Regions from separate parts of the Streptomyces sp. HSG2 genome, predicted to be linked through region 1. Evidence: riboswitches for the same ligand, from Rfam matches in the RefSeq annotation. Region 1 holds a riboswitch; each other region holds the start of a gene.
What was found. Region 1 has a riboswitch for cyclic di-AMP ahead of JEK78_RS02080 (M23 family metallopeptidase). Riboswitches for the same ligand answer to the same signal wherever they lie in the genome.
Positions count from the first base shown of each region.

Region 1 (5,395 bases):
GTCGCGGGTCGTTCGCAGGCCCGTCGCCGGAGCCTCCCGCGCCGCCGCGCGACCGCGCCGGGTGGTCGTCAGGCCACGGCGGCGATCCGGCTCCGGATGTCCTCGGGCGACACCGCGCCTTTCGGCGAGACGTGGTCGCCCGAGGACTCCCCTCGCAACCGACGCCCGATCCACGGGACGAGGTATTCGCGGGCCCACTGGACGTCGTCGCGCCGCACGTCCAGCGTGCCGCGAGGCGGAAGACGCGGCCAGGGCTGCTCCGGGTCGGCCGGGACAGGCAGGCCCAACGCCTGTCCGGCGCGGAGCGCGACCCGGGTGTGCCCCTCGGCCGACAGGTGGAGCCGGTCGGCGTCCCACGCCCTGCGGTCCTGGGTGCTTCGGAGCGACCACAGGTCCAGCACCGGGCAGCCGTAGCGGTCGGCGACGGCACGGACGTGTCCGTTGTACGTCGCGATCTTGCCGCGCAGGTGCCGCAGCACCGGAACGCCCCTGGTGTCGAACCCGGTAGTGACCAAGACCGTGCCCGCCGCGGCGGCGAGCGAGGCGATGGCCCGCTCGAAGCGGGCGGCCAGTTCGTCGGGGTCGCCACCGGGTCGGATGATGTCGTTGCCACCCGCGCAGAAGGAGACAAGGTCCGGTGCGAGATCGACGGCGCGCGGTACCTGCTCCTCCACGATCCGGTCCAGCAACCTGCCGCGCACGGCCAGGTTGGCGTAGGTGAACTCTCCCTCGGGCCGCCGGTCGGCGAGGAGGACGGCCAGGCGGTCGGCCCAGCCCACGAACGCCCCGTCGGGGCCGGGGTCGCCCACGCCCTCGGTGAAGCTGTCCCCCACCGCCACGTACGACCCGATCACTGCTCTGCTGTCGTTCTTCGAATCGTCTGACACTCGGACCATGATTCACCGAGAACCGCGACCTACGCGACCGTAGGCAGGGGGTGACACACGGTGAGAAGCGCCACTTCCGCGGCACGCGGCGGGCACGGCTACGGCCGGGCCCCGTGCGAGGCCCGGCCGTGAGCTGGTGGGACGCCGGTCAGAGGGAGACGCCCTGCGACCGCAGGAAGGCGATCGGGTCGACGTCGGAGCCGTAGTCCGGCGTGGTGCGGATCTCGAAGTGCAGGTGCGGGCCGGTCGAGTTGCCGGTGGAGCCCGAGAGGCCGATCTCCTGGCCCGCGGTCACCGACTGCCCCACCGACACGGAGATCGAGGACAGGTGCGCGTACTGGGCGTAGTGCCCCTCGTCGAGCTTGATGACGACCTGGTTCCCGTAGGCTCCCGCCGAGCCGGCCGAGACCACGGTGCCGGAGCCGACGGCCTTCAGGGACGTCCCGGTCGGGACGGAGAAGTCCGCGCCGGTGTGGTAGCCACTGGACCACAGGCTGCCGGCCTGGCCGTAAGCCGTGCCGACGGTGCCGCCCGGCACCGGGGAGACGAAGGCCGCGGAGTCGGCGACGCCCGCGGTCTGCGCCGGGGTCTCCTCCGCGGCGGGCTCCGCCGCCGGCTGCTCGGCCGCCTGGTCGGTGGATTCCTCGGCCTCCTGGGACGGCTCGGCCGTGGTGGGCGCGGCGGACTCGGTGGCCTCGGGGGCGGGCGCCTGGGCGGCGTCGGAGGAAGACGCGCCGTCCAGGGTGAGCTTCAGACCCGGGTGGATGAGCGAGGGGTTCTCGCCGACGGCCTCGCGGTTGTCCGCCCAGAGCCGCTGCCAGCCTCCCCGGACGTCCTGCTCGTGCGCGATCTTGGCGAGCCAGTCGCCGGAGCGCACGGTGTAGACGCGCTCGTGCGAGGACCGGTCGCCCTCTTCGGAGGCGCGGCGGTTGTCGCGCGAGGTGCTCTCGGCCCGGTCGCTCGCGCCGGAGTGGGCGACCTGACCGGTCGCGGGGGACTGCGCGGGGGCCGCGTGCGCGGTCACCGCCCCGACGAACGGCAGGGCGAGCGCGGCGCCACCGGTGCCGGCGACGACGATGGCACGGGTGAGACGGGTGGACTTGGTACGACGGTGCTTACCCCGGACGGGCATGGTGAGTTCCTCTCCGGCGCCTGCGAGGTGAGCTGTCGGGTGCGGACTGGAGATGTCCGGCCGTGCGCGGCACGACTTGACCCCTAGCCTGTTCCGGAGACCGGGACAGGCGGTGTTGCCTGTGGGTCCCCCGCTCCTGCCGGGTACGGGTGATGAGACGAGTTGGGTGGCGCTCCGGTCGGCGGCAGGATTAGGCGTCCGTCCGGATCGGTCGTGAACGTAAGGGACCGAAAGACACAGGAACAAGCCCGAGTCTCACAGGACACGGCCCGGACATGATCCAACCTCGACGCGGCCCGTCACACTCCGTCGACCTGCCCACCGCCCCGACCCCTCAACTCCCGCCGCCACCGCGCCTATTGCGTGCTCATGACAAGCAACGCACGGTCACCATATGACGCTCCTCACCCACTCCCGGCACACGCCCCCTCACTGTAGGGCGAGTTGACCCGAAAGGTTCAATTCAGACAGAACAACCAAAAGCCTTTCCGCTACCCAATAGGGGTGCGTGAAGCAGTCGCGGCGGTGGGGCGGAGCCGGGCGGGGAAGGGTCCCGCCCCGGGCGGCACATGCCGTATCGTCGAATCGGTGCCCGTCGGCCGGAACGCGCCGGCGGCAGGGAGAGGGAGGAGCCCCCTTGACTCAGCAGGTCCCCCCGACCGAGCCCGAACTCGCCGGTGTGCGCAACTTCCGCGACGTGGGCGGGCTGCCGACGACGGACGGCCGGAGGGTCCGGCACGGTGTCCTCTTCCGCAGCGGGCACCTGGCACACGCCACCGAGGCGGACGCCGCCTTCCTCGACTCCCTCGGCCTGCGCACGATCTTCGACTTCCGGAACGCCGCCGACCAGAAGCTGGAGGGGCCGGACGTCACGCTGCCCGGTGTGCGCAACGTGAACCTGCCGCTGTCCGACCCCGCCGAGGGCGCCGACTTCTGGAAACTGGTTCGCGACGGGGACCTGGTCCGGCTGCGCGAGACCCTCGCCGGCGGCAAGGGCGCCGACCGGATGATCGCCTCCTACCGGATGATCATCAAGGAGCGGACGATCGAACACTCCCGCGTCCTGCACGCTCTCGCCGAGGACGGCGTGCCCGTCCTGATGCACTGCGCGGCCGGCAAGGACCGAGCGGGCCTGTCGATGGCGGTCACCTTGTTGGCCCTGGGTGTGGAGCGGGAGGCCATCGAGGCGGACTACCTCAAGTCCGGCGCGGCGCACCGACGCTACCGGGTGCGCCTGGGCAACGCGGCCCGTCCCTCGGACGCTCTGGAGGTCATGGAGCTGCTCAACCCCTTCTTCGACGCGCGAGCGGAGTACCTCGCCGCCGCGTTCGACACCGTGGAGGAGACCTGGGGCGGCGTCGAGCCGTACCTGGAGCGGGGGCTGGGCCTCGCTCCGGAGACCCGGGCCCGGCTCCACGAGCGCCTCCTGGTCTGAGCGCTCCACCGAGTTCGGGGCGCTCTACTTCGCCCCCACCTCGAAGAGCAGATAGACGAAGGCGGCGAACACGTGCCCCACGGCGATGTAGATGATCAGGCGCACCCACAGGGCACGGGGGAACTTCTCCTCGAAGTCGCTCATGTCGCCTCTCCGGTGGTGTCCCCCAGGCACAGGGTGGCCGCGGGGCTCTGTAGCAGGGTGTGGACGAACAGCAGGTCCGCTCCGTCCGGGTCGGGGGCCACGATCCGGTGGGGGGTCAGGGACTCGAAGTGCGCGCTGTCGCCGGGATCGAGTCGGTGGACGGCGTCGCCGAGGCGCAGCGCGAGCCGGCCCCGCAGCACGTACAGCCATTCCTCGCCGGGGTGCACGCGGACCATGTCGCCCTGGGCCGCGTAGGGCACACGCACCCTCAGGGCCTGCATCCCGCGACCTGGCGCACCGGCCTGCCAGTACGTCCAGCCCCCGGCCGGGGCCGGCACGCTCTCCGCCGCGCGAACGACGGCCTGCCGGTCTCCGCCCCGCTCACCGAGCAGGTCGGAGACGGTCGTACCGTAGATCCGGGCCAGGCCGAGCAACATGGGGAGTGAGGGTTGGCGGCGCCCGGTCTCCAGGCGCGACAGGTGCGCGGGCGACAGCCCCGCGGCGCGTGCCGCCGACTCCAGGGTGAGCGCGGCTCGACGGCGGAGCTCCCGCAGCCGGGGAGCGACCGCGGAAGCCGACTCGGCAGGGTCGTCCGGCGATCCGGGTGCGGAAGGGTTCATGCGCTCCATTGGAACCCTTTCCTGCCTCGGAGGCAATTCGCGTGCCTCCGAGGCAAAGCGCGCTCGCGGCGCGGCCGGCCGCGCACTCCGGGCGGCCTCTTCGGCGGAGGTGCGCCTACCTCTGGGCCACCGCCTGCTTGACCAGCGTCCTCCCGAAGTCCCAGAGGAGGCCGGCGCCGTCGTGCGCGTCGTCCATGACCTCGACGAAGGCGCCGACGAAGCGCTCCACCTCGGGTTCTCCGATGATCAGCGGCGGGATGAGCTTGATCACCTCCAGCCGGTCGCCGGACACCTGGGTGAGGACTCGATGGCGCTGGAGCAACGGGGCGACCACCATCTGCGCGAAGAGCCCTCGCCGGGCGGTCTGGAGCACGGCCCAGCGGCTGCGGAGCCGCATAGACCTCGGCCTGCCGAACTCGATGCCGATCATCAACCCTCGGCCTCGCACCTCGGCGAGCAACTCGTAGCGGTCCACCAACTCGGCGAGCCGGGACTTCAGCAGACCCCCGACGGTCGCCACGCGCGAGACGAGTCGTTCGTTCTCGATCACCGACAGCACGGCGAGGCCCGCCGCCATCGCCTGCGCGTTGGACCCGAAGCTGGCGGAGTGGACCAACACGCGGTCGAGCGAGGAGTACACCTTCCTGAAGATCCACTCGCGTCCCAGGGTGGCGCCGATCGGGACGTAGCCGCCGGAGAGCGCCTTGGCGACACAAACCAGATCCGGCTCCACCCCGTCCTCGTGCTGGTAGGCGTAGAAGGCACCGGTGCGCCCCAGACCCGTCTGCACCTCGTCCACGACGAGCAACGCCTTGTGCCGGCGCAGTAGTTCCTGGGCGCCTCGCAGGTAGCCGGGGGGCGCCTCGTGCACGCCTTTGCCCTGGATCGGCTCCACGATCAGTGCGGCGACGTCGCCTTGGGCGAGTTCCCGCCCCAGGGCGTCCAAGTCGCCCAACGGAACGGGGGTGTCGGGGAGCAGGGGTGTGAAACCCCGCCGAAATCCGGGCTCGCCGTTGACCGAGAGCGATCCGGCGGTCAGCCCGTGGAACGCGTGCGCACAGTACAGGACACGTGGCCTGCCCGTGGCGTACCGGGCGAACTTCAGGGCGCACTCGACGGCCTCCGTGCCGCTGTTTCCGAAGAACACGCGGTCCAGGTGGGGGCTGTGTGCGAGGAG
Region 1 is NZ_CP066801.1:578,242-583,636, forward strand. It holds gene JEK78_RS02075 (SGNH/GDSL hydrolase family protein) at 69-854, opposite strand; gene JEK78_RS02080 (M23 family metallopeptidase) at 1,036-2,019, opposite strand; cyclic di-AMP (ydaO/yuaA leader) riboswitch at 2,024-2,181, opposite strand; gene JEK78_RS02085 (tyrosine-protein phosphatase) at 2,657-3,454, shown strand; gene JEK78_RS02090 (DUF6126 family protein) at 3,479-3,598, opposite strand; gene JEK78_RS02095 (XRE family transcriptional regulator) at 3,595-4,218, opposite strand; gene JEK78_RS02100 (aspartate aminotransferase family protein) at 4,334-5,395, opposite strand, start outside.

Region 2 (5,395 bases), 1.5 Mb from region 1:
CCAGGCGGTCAGCGCGCCGTGGACACCGCCGTAGGCGGCCTCCGGGTCGCCCGTCCGACGATGGGCGCGCGCCGAATCCAGGCAGAGACGCAGCGCGCGGACGGGGTCCCCGGAGAGGAAGGCGACGTAGGCGGACACCTCGCGCAGGCGCAGCACCTCGGGATGGTCCGGCCCGAGGAGTCGAGAGGCCCGTGCCCGTGCCTCGGCGGCCTCCCGGTCCGCTTCGGCCGTTCGACCGGACCGGATCGCCTCGTGGATCCGTCCGACGGCCTCCGCGAGGAAGGCGGGCGTCTCGATGGCCGGCCGCTCGCCGCCCGGGTCCGCTCCCAACACCGCCTCGGCCACCGCGTCGAAGCCGCGAGGCGGGGTGCGTGAGGGCGCGGGCGCCGCGTCCGCGCCGGTGGAGGGGCGCGCCGGGGGCTCCGGTGGGCCGCCCGGCGCCTCCATCCGGGGAGGCGGGCCGAACGCGCCCGTCGGGGGCGCCACCGTGCCCCGGACGACCGTGGGGGCCGTGGGGGAGGCCACGAGCGCGAGGGTGACGGGCGTGGACGCCGGCGTGGTGGCGCGGGGCGCCGACCGCGTCGGATCGGGTACCGCGCGTGGTCGGTCCGCGGCGGGCTCGGTGGCCCGCACGGGGTCGCCTGCCAGGTGGCTGGCCCCGTCCGGGTCGACGCGGAGCGGGACGACCCAGCCGATCGTCTCGTCGTGGACGGTGGCCAGGACCGGCCGACCGGCGGCGAGTGCCAGGCACTGCAACCGGTCGAGCACGGCGGCCTGAACCGACTCGCCGGGGCCGGGCGAGACCGGGACGCCGTCGACCGAGCCCGGGCCCTCGCCCCGTACGCGGACCTCCAACGGCCCGGCCCGCCCGGCCCCCGAGGCGGAAGGGGTGGAGACGAACGGCCTCTCGACGGGCCGGTCGTCTCGTCTGCGGTCGCGGCTGAGTCGAGCCATCGTCCCCTCACTCGTCGGCGGGCCGCGCGGCCCGGTCGCCGCGTCCGGCTCCGCACCGTCGGCGCTGTTCGGGCCGTCGCCTTCGAGTGTCTCCGGCTGTCCACGGCTCCCGCGTCACCACGCTGTCACAGGCTCGTCCCAGGAGGTCGCGCCCCGCCGGTGGGGGCGAGGGGTTCCTGGTGCGCGGGGCGGACGGACCCGGCGCGCGGACCGGGCCGAGAGACCGGGCCCCCCGGGGGGCGGCGGCGAGCGTCGGGAGATCCGTCCGACCGGAGCCGCGGCCACGCCGACCACCTCGCGGGCATCGCTTGGCGCGGTCCCGCCCGCGGCTCCGCTCCCGCCGGTCCGGCGGACGTGCCACCGCCTCCGGGCTTCTCACCCGAATCGGTGAGGAGGGGCGCTCCCCCGCGACGTCCGGGCGGTCGGAGTCTGGGCGGGCGGCCGGTCGGTGTCGGGGCGGGGCGTGGGGGCCGTCGGCCCCGCCGGGGTCGCGGGCGGGTGCGGACGCCCGATCCCGAGGGCACGGCCCTTGCCCTGCCGCGGTGGGGCGTTCCGCGCGGGGGCCGGGCGGGAGCCCGGGGTCGCTCAGCCGGCCCGGTGGACCACGGCGTCGCAGAGATCCACCAGCGCGGTCTTGGCCTCGCACTCCGGCAGTGGTGTCAGGGCGGCGCGGGCCTCCTCGGCGTATCGGACGGTGTCCCGCCGGGCCTGGAGCAGCGCCGGGTGGGCGCGCAGCAGGCGCACCGCCTCGGCGAGCCGGGCGTCGTCGCCGAGGTCGGCGTCGAGCAGCTCGCACAGCTCCCGGTCCTCGGGCAGCCCGAGGCGCGAGGCGCGCTCGCGCAGGCGCAGTACCGGAAGGGTGGGGATGCCCTCGCGCAGGTCGGTGCCGGGGGTCTTGCCGGACTCGCGGGAGTCGGAGGCGATGTCGAGCACGTCGTCGGCGAGTTGGAAGGCGACGCCGAGCCGCTCCCCGTACTGGGTGAGCACGTCCACCACGCTCTCCCGCGCGCCGGAGAGCATGGCGCCGAAGCGGCAGGAGACCGCGACCAGGGAGCCCGTCTTGCCGCCCAGCACGTCGAGGTAGTGGTCGACGGGGTCCCGCCCGTCCTGCGGCCCGGCCGTCTCCAGGATCTGCCCGGCGACGAGCCGCTCGAAGGCCTGTGCCTGGACCCGGACGGCCTCGGGGCCGAGGTCGGCGAGGATCCGAGAGGCACGCGCGAAGAGGAAGTCGCCGGTCAGCACGGCGACGGAGTTGGCCCAACGGGTGTTGGCGCTGGGCACCCCGCGGCGCACGGCGGCCTCGTCCATCACGTCGTCGTGGTAGAGCGTGGCGAGGTGGGTCAGCTCCACGACGACGGCAGACGGGACGATGCCGGGGGCGTCGGGGTCGCCGAAGCGGGCGGCGAGCATCACCAACAGGGGACGGAACCGCTTGCCACCGGCTCGCACCAGGTGCTGGGCGGCTTCCGTGATGAACGGCACCTCGCTCTTCGTCGCTTCGAGCAGCCCTTCCTCGACAGCCGCCATCCCGGCCCGGACATCGGCCTCCAGAGCCTGGTCCCGCACGCTCAGCCCGAACGGCCCGACGACGGTCACGAGGGGTCTCCTGTCTGCTGGTGTCTTCTGGCGGCTACGCGGTTCGTCGATAGGTCGCCGACCTCATCCGCGTCAGCGTATCCGGTCACGTTTCGATCACCGCGAGCGCCCGCCATCGGGGGTCGGGCGGCGTTCGATCACGGAAGGCCCCCTCCGATCAGGTGATACGCCGGACCGGCGGCCGGCGGGTCGCTCACGGGGGCCTCCGGCACGCGGGAGGCCCCTCGGGCCCCCGCGCTCGACCCCGGCTCGCTCCGACGCCGCCCCGCCCCCACGGGACGCGCACCGCCTCGGCGGGAGATCAACGCCCGATTGTCGCTTTCCATACCTTTTGCCACCTTCCCGATCGGGAGTGAGTTGACTCACCCGACCCAGGTGTCACCGCGGTCACCGTCGCCCCCTCCCGGCCCCGGACGAGGGCCAGTTGACCCCCGACAGGACCCCGCCGCCACCCCGGCCCGGGGGGCGGATCTCGGATGCCCGGCGATTCGGGCGAATCAACCCCTTGTTCCGGACATGCCCCCTCGCATACGTTCCCGGCTTGTCGGGTGGACGCCCAGTCCTGCCGCCACCCGAACCGACACCCATCGATCGACCCACCCACGGCAGGAGCGGGGGACCCAGGTACATCGCCGTACGGTCACCCACCGGCACGGCTCGGGGTGAAGCCACGTCCCTCGCGGGCGCGGCCGGGCATCTCCCGCCCGAACCCGACAGCTCACCTCGCAGGCGTGGGAGAGGAACCCCATCACATGTTCGCCACAGACCCGCCCCGCCCCGCCCGGCCCGTCCGGAACGGGCGCCTCGCCCGCAGGCTCGCCGCCCTCGGCGCCGGCGCCGCCGTCCTCGCCCTCCCGCTCGTCGGCGCCACGAGCGCCGTCGCCGCCACGAGCGCGCAGCCGGTCACGACGGCCACGTCGGCCGGCTACACCGACGACCTCGACGGCTGGATCCGCGCCTCCCTCGACGTCATGGCCCGGCACGGCATCCCGGGCTCCTACGACGGGATCCACCGCAACATCATGCGGGAGTCGTCCGGCGACCCCCAGGCGATCAACAACTGGGACGTCAACGCCCTCAACGGCACTCCGTCCAAGGGCCTGCTCCAGGTGATCGACCCCACCTTCACCGCCTACCACGTGGCCGGCACCTCCTGGGACCCGTACGAGCCCGTGGCCAACATCACCGCCGCCTGCAACTACGCCGCCGCGACCTACGGCTCCATCGACAACGTCTTCGGCGCCTACTGAGCCCCGGGGGCGCCCCGGCCCTCCCCGCACCGCACCGCGCCGTCGCCGCCGACTCCGACCCGCTCCGCCCACGCGGACGCGGGGCCGGGGCGTCGGCGTCGGTGTCGGCGCGGCGATCAACTCGGGAAGAGCCGCTCCAGGACGGCCGCGACCCCGTCGTCCTCGTTCGATCGGGTGACCTCGTCGGCCACCGCGAGCAGTTCGGGGTGGGCGTCGGCCATCGCGACGCCGTGCGCGGCCCACCGGAACATCGGGATGTCGTTGGGCATGTCGCCGAAGGCGACGGTCTCCTCCGGCCCGACCCCCCACCGTGCGGCGGCCATCGCCAGTCCGGTCGCCTTGGTGACCCCCGCCGGCTGCAACTCCACCGTGCCCGGCCCCGACATCGTGACCGTCGCGAGAGTCCCCACCACGCCGCGCGCCGCAGTGGCCAACTCGTCGTCGCTCAGGCGTGGATGGCGCAGCAACACCTTGCTGATCGGCGCGGTCCACAGGTCCTCGCGGCGGTCGACACGCACGGCGGGCAGCGTCGGACGCGGCATCCGGTACCCCGGCTCGATCAACGTCAGTCCGTCGGTGCCGTCCTGGTCGACACCCGCGTACACCTCACCCACCTCGGCCTCGATCTTGCCCAGGGCGGTCTCGGCCGGCTCCCGGTCCAGGGTGACCGACCACAGCAGCCGGTCGCTCCCGGCGTCGTAGAGTTGCGCGCCCTGGCCGCACACCGCCGGACCCACGCAGCCGAGTTCCGCCAAGAGCGACCGTACCCGGGGCGCGGGCCGGCCGGTCACCACCAGGTGCCGCGCACCGGAGTACACCACCCGCGCCAGAGCGGCCCGCGACCGCGCCGACACGGTGTCGTCGCCGCGGAGCAGCGTTCCGTCGAGATCGGTGGCCACGAGCGTGTACGCGATGGGGTCCATGATCAGAGAATACGGACATCGCGTTCCGCCGCCCCGGGCCCGGACCACACCCGAAACGGTCGCGATGGCGGACGGTCAGGAACGGTCCGACGCCGCGCGGTTCGCGCCCGGTTGCCGGCGCATCCGGTACCGCCCGCGAGCCACGCCGATCGAGCCCCGAGGCCGGACCCGGCGACCGCTCGCGACGCCCAGGCCCCGAGACCGTCGCCCGTTCCCGTCCCGCGCGCGACACCGGAGCCCTGCCCAGGACCCACGCGTCACACGTAACGTGGGCGCGGCCCGCGGCCACCCCGGCGACGGCACTCGACCGCGGCACCACGCACGGCGCACCCCGCGCAGACGCGAACACGAGAGCGAGGCAGCACCCGATGCCCCCCTTCGATGTCCCCGAGGGCGACCCCTTCGGCCCGCACAACCTCCCGTACGGCGTCTTCTCCCTCCCCGACACCGGGCGGCGGACGGTGGGCGTCCGGCTCGGCGACCACGTCCTCGACGTCGGCGCGGCGGCCCGGGCGGCCGGCTCCCGTCACGCCTCGCTGCTCGACCGGCCGAGCCTCGACCCCCTGCTCGCGGCGGGCCCCGCCGTCTGGTCGGACGTACGGCGCGATCTCCTCGCCTGGGTGAGCGAACCCGCACACCGGGAAACACTGGAACCGCTGTTCCATCCCCTGG
Region 2 is NZ_CP066801.1:2,073,090-2,078,484, forward strand. It holds gene JEK78_RS08520 (tetratricopeptide repeat protein) at 1-954, opposite strand, end outside; gene JEK78_RS08525 (polyprenyl synthetase family protein) at 1,540-2,550, opposite strand; cyclic di-AMP (ydaO/yuaA leader) riboswitch at 3,133-3,295, shown strand; gene JEK78_RS08530 (transglycosylase SLT domain-containing protein) at 3,303-3,800, shown strand; gene JEK78_RS08535 (HAD family hydrolase) at 3,917-4,726, opposite strand; gene fahA (fumarylacetoacetase) at 5,092-5,395, shown strand, end outside.
Region 2: another riboswitch for cyclic di-AMP. It lies ahead of JEK78_RS08530 (transglycosylase SLT domain-containing protein); the one in region 1 lies ahead of JEK78_RS02080 (M23 family metallopeptidase).

Region 3 (5,395 bases), 4.2 Mb from region 1:
ACGTGCGCTGAGCCAGGTCCAGGCGCAACGATCCTGCGTCAACACGCAGCTCTCGTTCCTTGTCGCCCGTTGGTACCGCTTTCTACCGTGGTGTCAGTGCCCCATCACCCCCCGTGAGCGAAGCGGAGGCAGTCCGTGAGCCACTCCCGTCCAGCGCGCCCGCGTCGCTTTCTGCTCTGCGACCCCGATCACTTCGCCGTCCGGTACGCCATCAACCCGTGGATGCGGCCGGACGCCGCGGTCGACACCGTCCGTGCCATGGCACAGTGGCGCGCCCTGACCGCGGCGTACCGCGCGCACGGCCACACCGTCGAGACCATCCGGCCGGTGCCGGGCCTGCCCGACATGGTGTTCGCCGCCAACGCGGCCGTCGTCGTGGACGGGCGCGTCCTCGGCTCCCGCTTCCTGGCGCCGGAACGCCGACCGGAGTCCGTGCCGTACACGGCGTGGTTCAAGGAGCGCGGCTACGACGTACACCAACCCGAGTCGGTCTGCGAGGGCGAGGGCGACCTCGTGCCGGCGGGACGGTGGCTCCTGGGGGGCTCCGGCTTCCGCACCACCCGCGAGGCCCATCGGGAGGCCCAGGAATACCTCGGCGCGCCGGTGATCGGTCTGACCCTGGTGGACCCCTACTTCTACCACCTGGACACGGCGTTGTTCGTCCTCGACGACCCCGAGGCCGGGACGGAGGCGAACATCGCGTACTACCCGGAGGCGTTCTCCCCCGGCAGCCGCGAGGTGCTGGCGCGGCTCTATCCCGACGCGGTGACGGCCACCCGCCATGACGCCCTGGCTTTCGGGCTCAACTCCGTGTCGGACGGCCGACACGTCTTCATCTCGTCCGCGGCGACCGCCCTGGCGGGCCGACTCGCCGAGCGGGGATACGTCCCCGTCCCCGTCGACCTGTCCGAGTTCCACAAGGCAGGGGGCGGCATCAAGTGCTGCACCCAGGAGATCCGGGAGGACCGACGATGACCGCGCCCGCCCGCACCCGTTCGTCGGCCGACCTGATCCGGGCCGAGGAGCACGTCCTGGCCCACAACTACCATCCCCTGCCCGTGGTCGTCGCCCGTGCGGAGGGCGCCTGGGTGGAGGACGTCGAGGGCCGCCGCTACCTGGACCTGTTGGCCGGCTACTCGGCCCTCAACTTCGGGCACCGGCACCCTACGCTGGTCCGGGAGGCGCACCGCCAGCTGGACCGGGTGACGCTGACCTCCCGCGCCTTCCACAACGACCGCCTCGCCTCCTTCGCCGAGCGGCTGGCGGCGCTCACCGGAACCGACATGGTGTTGCCCATGAACACCGGAGCGGAGGCCGTGGAGACGGGCATCAAGGTGGCCCGCAAGTGGGCCTACGAGGTCAAGGGCGTACGCGGGGGCCGGGCGACCATCGTGGTCGCGGCCGGCAATTTCCACGGCCGGACCACGACCGTGGTCGGGTTCTCCACCGACGAGACGGCGCGTGCCGGGTTCGGCCCCTTCACCCCCGGTTTCCGCGTCGTGCCGTACAACGACACCGCCGCGCTGGAAGCGGCCGTCGACGAGTCGACGGCCGCCGTGCTCGTCGAGCCGGTGCAGGGCGAGGCAGGGGTGATCGTCCCGGACGACGGCTACCTGACCCGGGTGCGGGAGGTGACCCGCGAAGCGGGGTGCCTGTTCGTGGCGGACGAGATCCAGTCCGGACTCGGCCGCACCGGACGCACGCTCGCGGTCGAGCACGAGTCGGTCGTCCCGGATCTGATCCTGCTCGGGAAGGCGCTGGGCGGAGGCATCGTACCTGTGTCGGCGGTCGTCGGCAGCCGCGAGGTGCTCGGGGTGCTCAACCCGGGCGAGCACGGGTCGACGTTCGGCGGCAACCCCCTGTCCGCCGCCGTGGGCGAGGCGGTGGTGGGCTTGCTGGAGACGGGCGACTTCCAGCGCCGGGCGGCGGAGCTGGGCGAGCGGCTGCGCGTCGGACTCGCTCGGTTGACCGGGCGGGGCGTCGTCGGCTTCCGGACGCGGGGGCTGTGGGCGGGCGTGGACGTGGACCCCGCGCTGGGCACCGGGCGAGAGGTCGGAGAACGGCTGGCGCGGGAGGGCGTGTTGGTCAAGGACACGCATGGGTCCACCATCAGGATCGCGCCGCCGCTCACCATCGCCGCCGGGGAACTGGACGAGGGGCTGGCGGCGCTGGAGCGGGTGTTGACCGACTGACGCGCGAGGGGCCACGCGTTCGCGCGCCGGCCGACCCATCCGCGGGCCCTTCGGGGCCGGGTCGTCGGGCGGGGCGTCCCGTCGGGGGGCCGTGCGGGGGGGGAATCCCGCTCGGCGTGCTCCGGCGGCCTCTCGTGCGGGGCGTACGCCGGGCCGGGCCACCGGCTCGGGGGCGCGGGGACGGGGAATCGTCACACCGGTGAGGGCGCTGCGCCCACAGAAGGCCCCGAGCGGGACGGCCGGGGCCGTCCCACCGGGTTCCCCGCCGACGCCCCCGACGACGCGGGGAGGCGCCGAACGGGCCGAATGGCCTACCCCCGAACGGACCACCCCCCAGCCCCGCCACCGACCGGTCCGAGTTGCGCGGAACGTCCGCCGGGGGACGGGCGCGTGGCCGGTCGTCGCTGGTCCGAGGGTGGGCCGGGGTGCCGGCGTGGCGCGGTGCGCCGATTTGTCCACCCGATCGGACCGAGGGTGGCCGACAACACAGCTCCCCCGTCCCGCCGGGACTTTCGCTTCGCGGTGCAGCAAGATCCGTGACTGACGACAAGCCCTCGCCGCCGCGGCGGGGCGATTCGGGCGGACGCCGAGTCCTGCCGCCGTCCGGATGACCGGTCGACAGGAGTGGATCGGCAGGAGTGGAGGACCCGAGCACGACGGGTCGCCGGGACGGCCGTCACGGACGGGAGCCCGAGCGGTCCTTGGGGTGAAGCCGCACGTGTGCGGCCGGGCAACTTCGCCGGCCCGAATCCGACAGGTCATCCTTCACAGGCGGCTGACGAAGGGTTGCGCATGACCGCGCTCGATCGTGTCCCGACGTTTCTCGCCCGAGCGGGTACCGCCTCCGCTCTCGCTCTCGCCGCCGTGGGTGGCTCCGTGGTGGTCCCCGGCGCGGCCTCGGAGGCCGCGGCCGCGGCGGCGGCCTCCAAGGCGCTCCGGGTGGCGGCTTCCAAGAAGGGCGCCCCCTACCAGTACGGGGCCACCGGGCCTCACCGCTTCGACTGCTCCGGCCTGACTCTGTACTCCTTCAAGGCCGCGGGCAAGCGGCTGCCGCGCACCGCCGCCCAGCAGTACAACCGCACCCGACACGTGTCGGCACGCCAGCGCAAGGCCGGGGACCTGGTGTTCTTCCACTCGGGTCGGGGCGTGTACCACGTCGGCATCTACGCGGGGCGCGGACGGATCTGGCATGCGCCGAAGACGGGGGACGTGGTCCGCCTCCAACGGATCTGGACCAGCAGCGTCCGGTACGGCCGCGTGCGTTGATTCATCCGGGGGTGGTGGCCGGTGCCCCGAGGCCGACCGCCACCCTCCGGCCCGTCGGCTCGGGACCCCCGGCCAGGCCGTCCGGCCCGGTCCAGGGAAGCTCGATGGAGACCGTCTTGCCACCTTCACGGGTGGGCTTGACCCGGACCCTGCCCCCGCGTTCGGCGGCGGCACACCGGACGATCACCATGCCCCGGCCGTTGTCCTGTTGACCGGTCGCGGGCAGTCGCCGGGGGAATCGGGGGTGGCTGTCCGTCACCCCCACGTACAGCCATTCGTCTCGGTCGAGGACGAGTTCCACGGTGAAGCTGGGCGACTGTCCGAGCGTGTGCCGCACCGCGTTGGTCGCGAGTTCGGAGACGACGAGCCTGATGGTCTCGGCGGCGTCGGTGTCCACGCCGAGACCCCATTCGACCAACGTGCCGACGGCGTAGCCGCGAGCCGTGGAGACCGAGGCCGGATCGGTCGGCAGAGTGACGGATGCTGCCAGGTGGTCTGCCATCGCGCGGGGGTCCCTTTCCCACGGGACCGCGGTCCGACACGGGTCGGATGGTGCGAGTACGGTCCCTGACCGGTGCTTCACACGCCAGACTGCCATCACGGCGGCGCCGGGGGCGTCGATCCGCCGGGATGCGCCCGCCCCTGTCCCTCGAAGCGGTGAACTCCGCCCGTATGGACGGCGTCGCCCCCGTTCCCGCGGCAGCGGCCCGACATCCCGGGAGGCTGCCGGCGGGGCCGGGGCGGGAGGGACCCTCACCCCGGGCGGACGCCGGATCCGGGTGCCGTCGTGAGGAGAGTGGTCACCGCCTGTTCGACTCGGGCGTCGTCCAGGTCCGCGCGCGCCGTCAGCCTGATCCGGGAGACTCCGTCGGGCACGGACGGCGGGCGGAAGCAGCCCACGGCAAGACCTGCGGATCGGCAGTCCGACGCCCAGCGCACCGCGTCCTCGGCGGAGGGAGCCCGTACCGAGACGACGGCCGCGTCCGGTCGGGCGCAGGGCAGGCCCGCCGCCGTGAGCCGGGCGTGCAGCCCCGCCGCGACCGTCCGGGCCCGGACCGCCCTCTCGGGTTCGCGGCGCAGCACGCGGAGGGCGGCGAGCGCCGCGCCCGCCGACGCGGGCGCGAGCCCCGTGTCGAAGATGAACGTGCGGGCCGTGTCGACGAGGTGGGACACGACGCGGGTCGGTCCGAGGACGGCGCCGCCCTGCGCGGCGAGCGACTTGGACAGCGTCACCGTGGCCACCACGGAGGGGTCGCCGGCCAGCCCGGCCGCGTGGGGGGCGCCGCGTCCCCCGGCGCCGAGCACGCCGAGGCCGTGCGCGTCGTCGAGCACGAGTCCGGCCCCGTGAGTCCGGGCCACCCGTGCCAGCGCGACCAACGGGGCGGCGTCCCCGTCCACGGAGAAGACGGTGTCCGTCACGGCGACCGCCGGCCCGTCGTGGCCGGACAGTGCCTTGTCCACGGCGTCCGGGTCGGCGTGCGGGACGACCTGGACGCCTCCGGCGGCCAGCCGGCAACCGTCGATGAGCGAGGCGTGGTTGCCGGCGTCCGAGACGATGCGGGAGCCGTGCGGCGCGAGCGCGGTGACGGCCGCGAGGTTGGCGGCGTACCCCGAGGAGAAGACGAGCGCCGCCTCGAAACCGCAGAAGGCGGCCAACTCGCGCTCCAACTCGCCGTGGAGTTCGGTGGTCCCGGTGACCAGGCGGGACCCGGTGGCGCCGCCGCCCCAGGTTCGCGCCGCCCGGACCGCTCCGGCGACGACCTCCGGATGCCGCGCCAGTCCGAGGTAGTCGTTGCCGGCGAGGTCGAGCAACCGGCAGTCCGCGGAACGGGGGCGCAGGCCGCGCGTCAGTCCCGCGCGGCGACGCCGTGCCGCCTGCTCGTCGATCCAGTCGAACGCCACGAACGCCGCTCCCCGCGATAGGTCCTGTCGACCGA
Region 3 is NZ_CP066801.1:4,793,697-4,799,091, reverse strand. It holds gene JEK78_RS20900 (Lrp/AsnC family transcriptional regulator) at 1-11, shown strand, start outside; gene ddaH (dimethylargininase) at 136-975, shown strand; gene rocD (ornithine--oxo-acid transaminase) at 972-2,192, shown strand; cyclic di-AMP (ydaO/yuaA leader) riboswitch at 2,767-2,981, shown strand; gene JEK78_RS20885 (C40 family peptidase) at 2,985-3,458, shown strand; gene JEK78_RS20880 (ATP-binding protein) at 3,460-3,960, opposite strand; gene JEK78_RS20875 (8-amino-7-oxononanoate synthase) at 4,212-5,360, opposite strand.
Region 3: another riboswitch for cyclic di-AMP. It lies ahead of JEK78_RS20885 (C40 family peptidase); the one in region 1 lies ahead of JEK78_RS02080 (M23 family metallopeptidase).

Region 4 (5,395 bases), 1.4 Mb from region 1:
GGGCTCGGCCGACCTCATCCACGACTTCGCCTTCCCGCTCCCCATCTACGCCATCTGCGACCTGCTGGGCGTCCCACGCGAGGACCAGGAGGACTTCCGGGACTGGGCGGGCATGATGATCCGGCACGACAAGGGACCCCGGGGCGGGGTCGCGAGGTCGGTGAAGATGATGCGGGGGTACCTGGCCGATCTGATCCACCGCAAGCGGAAGGCGCTGCCCGCCGAGCCCGCCCCCGGTGAGGACCTCCTCTCCGCCCTCATCCGCGCCTCGGACCACGGCGAGCACCTCACCGAGAACGAGGTCGCGGCCATGGCCTTCATCCTGCTCTTCGCCGGATTCGAGACCACCGTCAACCTCATCGGCAACGGCACCTACGCGCTGCTCACCCACCCGGCTCAGCGGGAGCGCCTGCAACGCTCGCTGGCCGTCGGGGACCGCGCGACGCTGGACACCGGCGTCGAGGAACTGCTCCGGTACGACGGGCCGGTGGAGATGGCCACCTGGCGTTTCGCCACCCGCCCGCTCGGCATCGGCGGTCAGGACATCGCCACAGGGGACCCGGTCCTGGTCGTGCTCGCCGCCGCCGACCGGGACCCGGAGCGCTTCGCCGATCCCGACACTCTCGATCTCACCCGTCAGGACAACCCCCACCTCGGGTACGGGCACGGGATCCACTACTGCCTGGGCGCGCCCCTCGCCCGTTCGGAGGGGCGGACCGCGCTCGCCACTCTTCTCACCCGGCTTCCCGACCTCCGCCTGGACGCCGATCCCTCCTCGCTGCGCCGGCGCGGCGGGTTGATCATGCGGGGGCTGCGGACGCTGCCCGTCGCGTTCACCCCCGAGGGCGCGGCGGACCGTGTGGACACGTAGGGGCCGGGCCGCGGTGGCTCGGTCCCCACGGGACGGCACCGCGCCGAACCCCTTTCCCCGGGTGGCCGTCGAACGTCTGTGATCTTCGTGTGATCTGTGCGGCATCGGCTTGTGACATGCGATCACCTGCCGATACGTTCACGGATCAGCGCGGCAGGTCGTGGTCGCCGCGCTGCGAAGCCGCCGTCTCGCGAAAGGTCCGCACATGCTCTCCGGGAACGGTCGTCACCGTCGCCCCAGCCAGGCCTCGGCGCTCGTCGTCGCGGCCGGCGTCACCGGCTCGGCCATCGCCATCCCGCTGTTGGGCGCCTCCGGCGCCGCCGCGGCCGACGGCACGGCCTGGGATCGGGTCGCCGACTGCGAGACCGGCGGCGCGTGGAGCCGGAACGGCGGCAACGGCTACTACGGCGGGCTCCAACTCTCCCAGGACCAATGGGAGAGGTACGGCGGGCTCGACCACGCCTCCAGCGCGGACCAGGCGAGCCGCTCCCGGCAGATCGAGACGGCCGAGAGGATCCTCGCGGCGGAGGGCGTCGCCGCCTGGCCCACTTGCGGCCCGCTCGCCGGGCTGGTGGAGGGGGTCGGCGCGACGATCGACGACCCCGCCGCGCCCGACGGGCCCTCGGTCGGGGCTGGAGGGGCCGCCGGCGCGGTGGAGCGGGCCGAGGAGATCGAGGGCGTCGAAGAGGCCGCCGGGTCGGAGCGGCGAGGCGAGGGGGGCGCGAGGGCCGGTGGTGCTTCGGCCACGCCGTTCGCCGCCGATGCCGGGACCCCTTCGGACCCCGATACGGCGCCGGGGGCGGACGAAGCGGACGCGTCGGACCGTCGGGAGGCATCCCGTGCGGACGTCGGGACGGTCGAGGAGCCCCACGAGGAGCCGGGCGAAGGGGTCGGCGACGAGACGTCCACCCGCCCGGGCGCGGATCCCCGATCGGACGCCGAGACGGCGGACTCGGCTCCCTCCGTGACCGGGCGCGACGGCAAGGACCGCCTCCCTCGGCGGGAGGGCGACGGCACGGGCCGGCACCGCGGGGAGCCGGCCGACGAGAGCGATGGCGGCGAGGCGGCCGGCGAGTACACCGTCCGGTCCGGCGACACCTTGTCGCGGATCGCGGAGGGCCGGGGGACGAGCGGCGGATGGTCCGCGCTCTACTCGGCCAACCGGGCGGTGATCGGCGACGATCCCGACCACATCCTGCCCGGTCAGACCCTGAGGGTGGCGGGCCAAGCGCTGTCGGCGCCAAGCGAGTTCACGCCCTGAATGTTCCTTGATGTCCGAATTCGAGCGCGTGAGACATAGCTCTCAGAAGTTCTGATCGTCTTTGATAATCCCCCGGCCGCGTGTCTACGGTCGGGATCGCTCGCCATCGCGGGCACCGGTGCCGCTACGCCGAATCCTGCCAGCGGCTTCCGGCAACAGTCGTCGCGTCGAGCGCCGTAGGCAGGAGCGGGGGAACCAAGGTAGGCGCCGCACCGGGAAGTCGAGACGGAGCGGCTAGGGGTGAAGCCGCGTCCCGTGAGGGACCCGGCCGGGCAATTCCACCGGCCCGAACCCGACAGCTCACCTCGTAGGCGTCGGTGAGGGGATCCATCCATGCTGTTCTCCGGCAAGGGCAACCACCGTCGTCCGTCCAAGACCGCCCGGGCCATCGCCGTCGTCGGCGTGGCCGGTGTCGCCGCCGCGGCCCCGCTGATGGCGGCCGGCACCGCCTCGGCGGCGACCGCCGCGGAGTGGGACGCCGTCGCGCAGTGCGAGTCCGGCGGCAACTGGTCCATCAACACGGGCAACGGCTACTACGGCGGGCTGCAGTTCGCGGCCTCGACGTGGGCCGCCTACGGCGGCACCCAGTACGCCTCGACCGCCGACCAGGCCAGCAAGGCCCAGCAGATCGAGATCGCCGAGAAGGTTCTGGCGGGTCAGGGCAAGGGCGCCTGGCCGGTCTGCGGCACCGGCCTTTCCGGCGCCGCCTACGACGGTGACACCGCCACCGACACGCAGGCCGCTCCCGCTCCGGCCGAGACGGAGGCCGCTCCCGCTCCGGCCGAGACCCACGAGACCGAGCAGCCCGCCTCCCGCTCGCAGGAGCGCTCCGCGGCCGAGTCCTCCCAGGAGGTCGCGCAGGACACCGTCACCACCCCGACCGGCGACCAGGTCGCCAAGGGCGACGGCGAGTACGAGGTCGTCAAGGGCGACACGCTCAGCGAGATCGCCGCCGAGCACGGTGTCGAAGGCGGCTGGCACAAGCTGTTCGAGCTGAACAACGACATCGTCGACAACGCCGACCTGATCTTCCCGGGTCAGCAGCTGCACCTGAAGTAGGCGGCCCAGGCTCCCCGCCCCCGTCCCGGCTCGCGTCCTCGGCGCGCCGGGACGGGGTTCGCGCGTCGCAGCACCGCCCCGGCACCGGTATCCGGCCGAGCGCGGTCCGATGACCGTCCGGCGTGAAGTCGATCGGCCGGAGGCGGTTAGGCTCGTGCCGCAGCACCTCACGCGCGGTACTGCCATCCGTGTCACATCCAAGAAGGAGATGCTCGTGCCGTCCATCGACGTCGTCGTAGCCCGGGAAATCCTGGACTCCCGAGGCAACCCCACGGTCGAGGTCGAGGTCGGCCTCGACGACGGCAGCACGGGCCGTGCCGCCGTGCCGTCCGGCGCGTCCACCGGCGCCTTCGAGGCCGTCGAGCTGCGGGACGGCGACGCCGGCCGCTACCACGGCAAGGGCGTGGAGAAGGCCGTCCTCGCGGTGATCGAGCAGATCGGCCCCGAGTTGGTCGGCTACGACGCGACCGAGCAGCGTCTGATCGACCAGGCCATGTCCGACCTGGACGCCACCGACAACAAGGCTTCCCTCGGCGCCAACGCCATCCTCGGCGTCTCCCTCGCGGTCGCGCACGCCGCCTCCGAGGCGTCCGACCTGCCGCTCTTCCGCTACCTGGGCGGCCCCAACGCGCACCTGCTGCCGGTGCCGATGATGAACATCCTCAACGGCGGCGCGCACGCCGACTCCAACGTGGACATCCAGGAGTTCATGATCGCCCCGATCGGGGCGGAGTCGTTCTCCGAGGCCCTGCGCTGGGGCACCGAGGTGTACCACACACTGAAGAAGGTCTTGAAGGCCAAGGGCCTGTCGACCGGCCTCGGCGACGAGGGCGGCTTCGCTCCGAACCTGGACTCCAACCGTGCCGCCCTGGACCTCATCATCGAGGCCGTCAAGGAGGCCGGCTACACTCCGGGCGAGCAGATCGCCCTGGCGATGGACGCCGCCGCCTCCGAGTTCCACAAGGACGGCCGGTACGTCTTCGAGGGTCGCGAGCGCACCGCACAGGAGATGATCTCCTACTACGCGGAGCTGGTCGCCGACTATCCGCTGGTGTCCGTCGAGGACCCGCTGGACGAGGAGGACTGGGAGGGCTGGAAGGCCATCACCGCCGAGCTCGGCGACAAGGTCCAGCTGGTCGGTGACGACCTCTTCGTCACCAACCCCGAGCGCCTCCAGCGCGGCATCGACGAGAACGCCGGCAACGCGCTGCTCGTCAAGGTCAACCAGATCGGCTCGCTCACCGAGGCCTTCGACGCGGTCGAACTGGCGCAGCGCAACGGCTTCAAGTGCATGATGTCGCACCGCTCCGGCGAGACGGAGGACGTCACCATCGCCGACTTGGCCGTCGCCACCAACTGCGGTCAGATCAAGACCGGTGCCCCCGCCCGCTCGGAGCGGGTCGCCAAGTACAACCAGTTGCTGCGCATCGAGGAGATCCTCGACGACGCCGCGGTCTACGCCGGCCGCAGCGCCTTCCCCCGGTTCCGCTCCGCCGGTCTCTGACCGCGGCGGGCCGCCGGCTCCGCGCTGGATCGGCGTCGTCCCTACGTCCTCGCACCCGGTCCCGTACCGTGTGCGGGGACGTGGGCGCGTCCGGTGCGACGCTCCGAGGCGAACGGGAGGCGGGACATGGCCGCGAAGGACCGGGACCGCTTCTCCACCACCGCGCGGATCCGGCTTCTCGGCGAGCGCACCGCGGCCCGGGCCTACCGCTCCCAGAGCAAGCGTCAGGCCCGTCGGTCCCGACTGACCGGTCGGGCCGCGCTGCTCGCTTTGGTGGTCTGCTCCATGGTGGTCGCATTGGCCTACCCGATGCGCCAGTACGTCGCGCAGCGGGCGGAGATCGCCGACCTCCAGGAGGAGAGCCGTCGATCCCGGGACCGGGTCGAGGAGTTGGGCGACCTCGCGGCACGCTGGCAGGACGACGCCTTCGCCGCCCGGGAGATCCGCGCCCGACTGCACTACGTGCGGCCCGGCGAGACCGGCTACGTCATGCGGGACCCCGAGGCGGCCGAGCGGGCGCGCGCGGACCGCGAGGCGTCCGGCCGGCCGTGGTGGCGCACCGTTCTCGACGGCGTGGACCGCGTCGACGCGGCCGGCCGCTGACCCGGAGCCGGAACGCCGGCGACACCGCACCCACCACCGTCGACAGAAAGACGCCCGGAAGACACCCATGGAACACGTTCCGCCGCCCACCCCGCGA
Region 4 is NZ_CP066801.1:1,934,525-1,939,919, reverse strand. It holds gene JEK78_RS07905 (cytochrome P450) at 1-871, shown strand, start outside; gene JEK78_RS07900 (transglycosylase family protein) at 1,077-2,132, shown strand; cyclic di-AMP (ydaO/yuaA leader) riboswitch at 2,295-2,461, shown strand; gene JEK78_RS07895 (transglycosylase family protein) at 2,466-3,191, shown strand; gene eno (phosphopyruvate hydratase) at 3,406-4,695, shown strand; gene JEK78_RS07885 (septum formation initiator family protein) at 4,822-5,298, shown strand; gene JEK78_RS07880 (DUF501 domain-containing protein) at 5,366-5,395, shown strand, end outside.
Region 4: another riboswitch for cyclic di-AMP. It lies ahead of JEK78_RS07895 (transglycosylase family protein); the one in region 1 lies ahead of JEK78_RS02080 (M23 family metallopeptidase).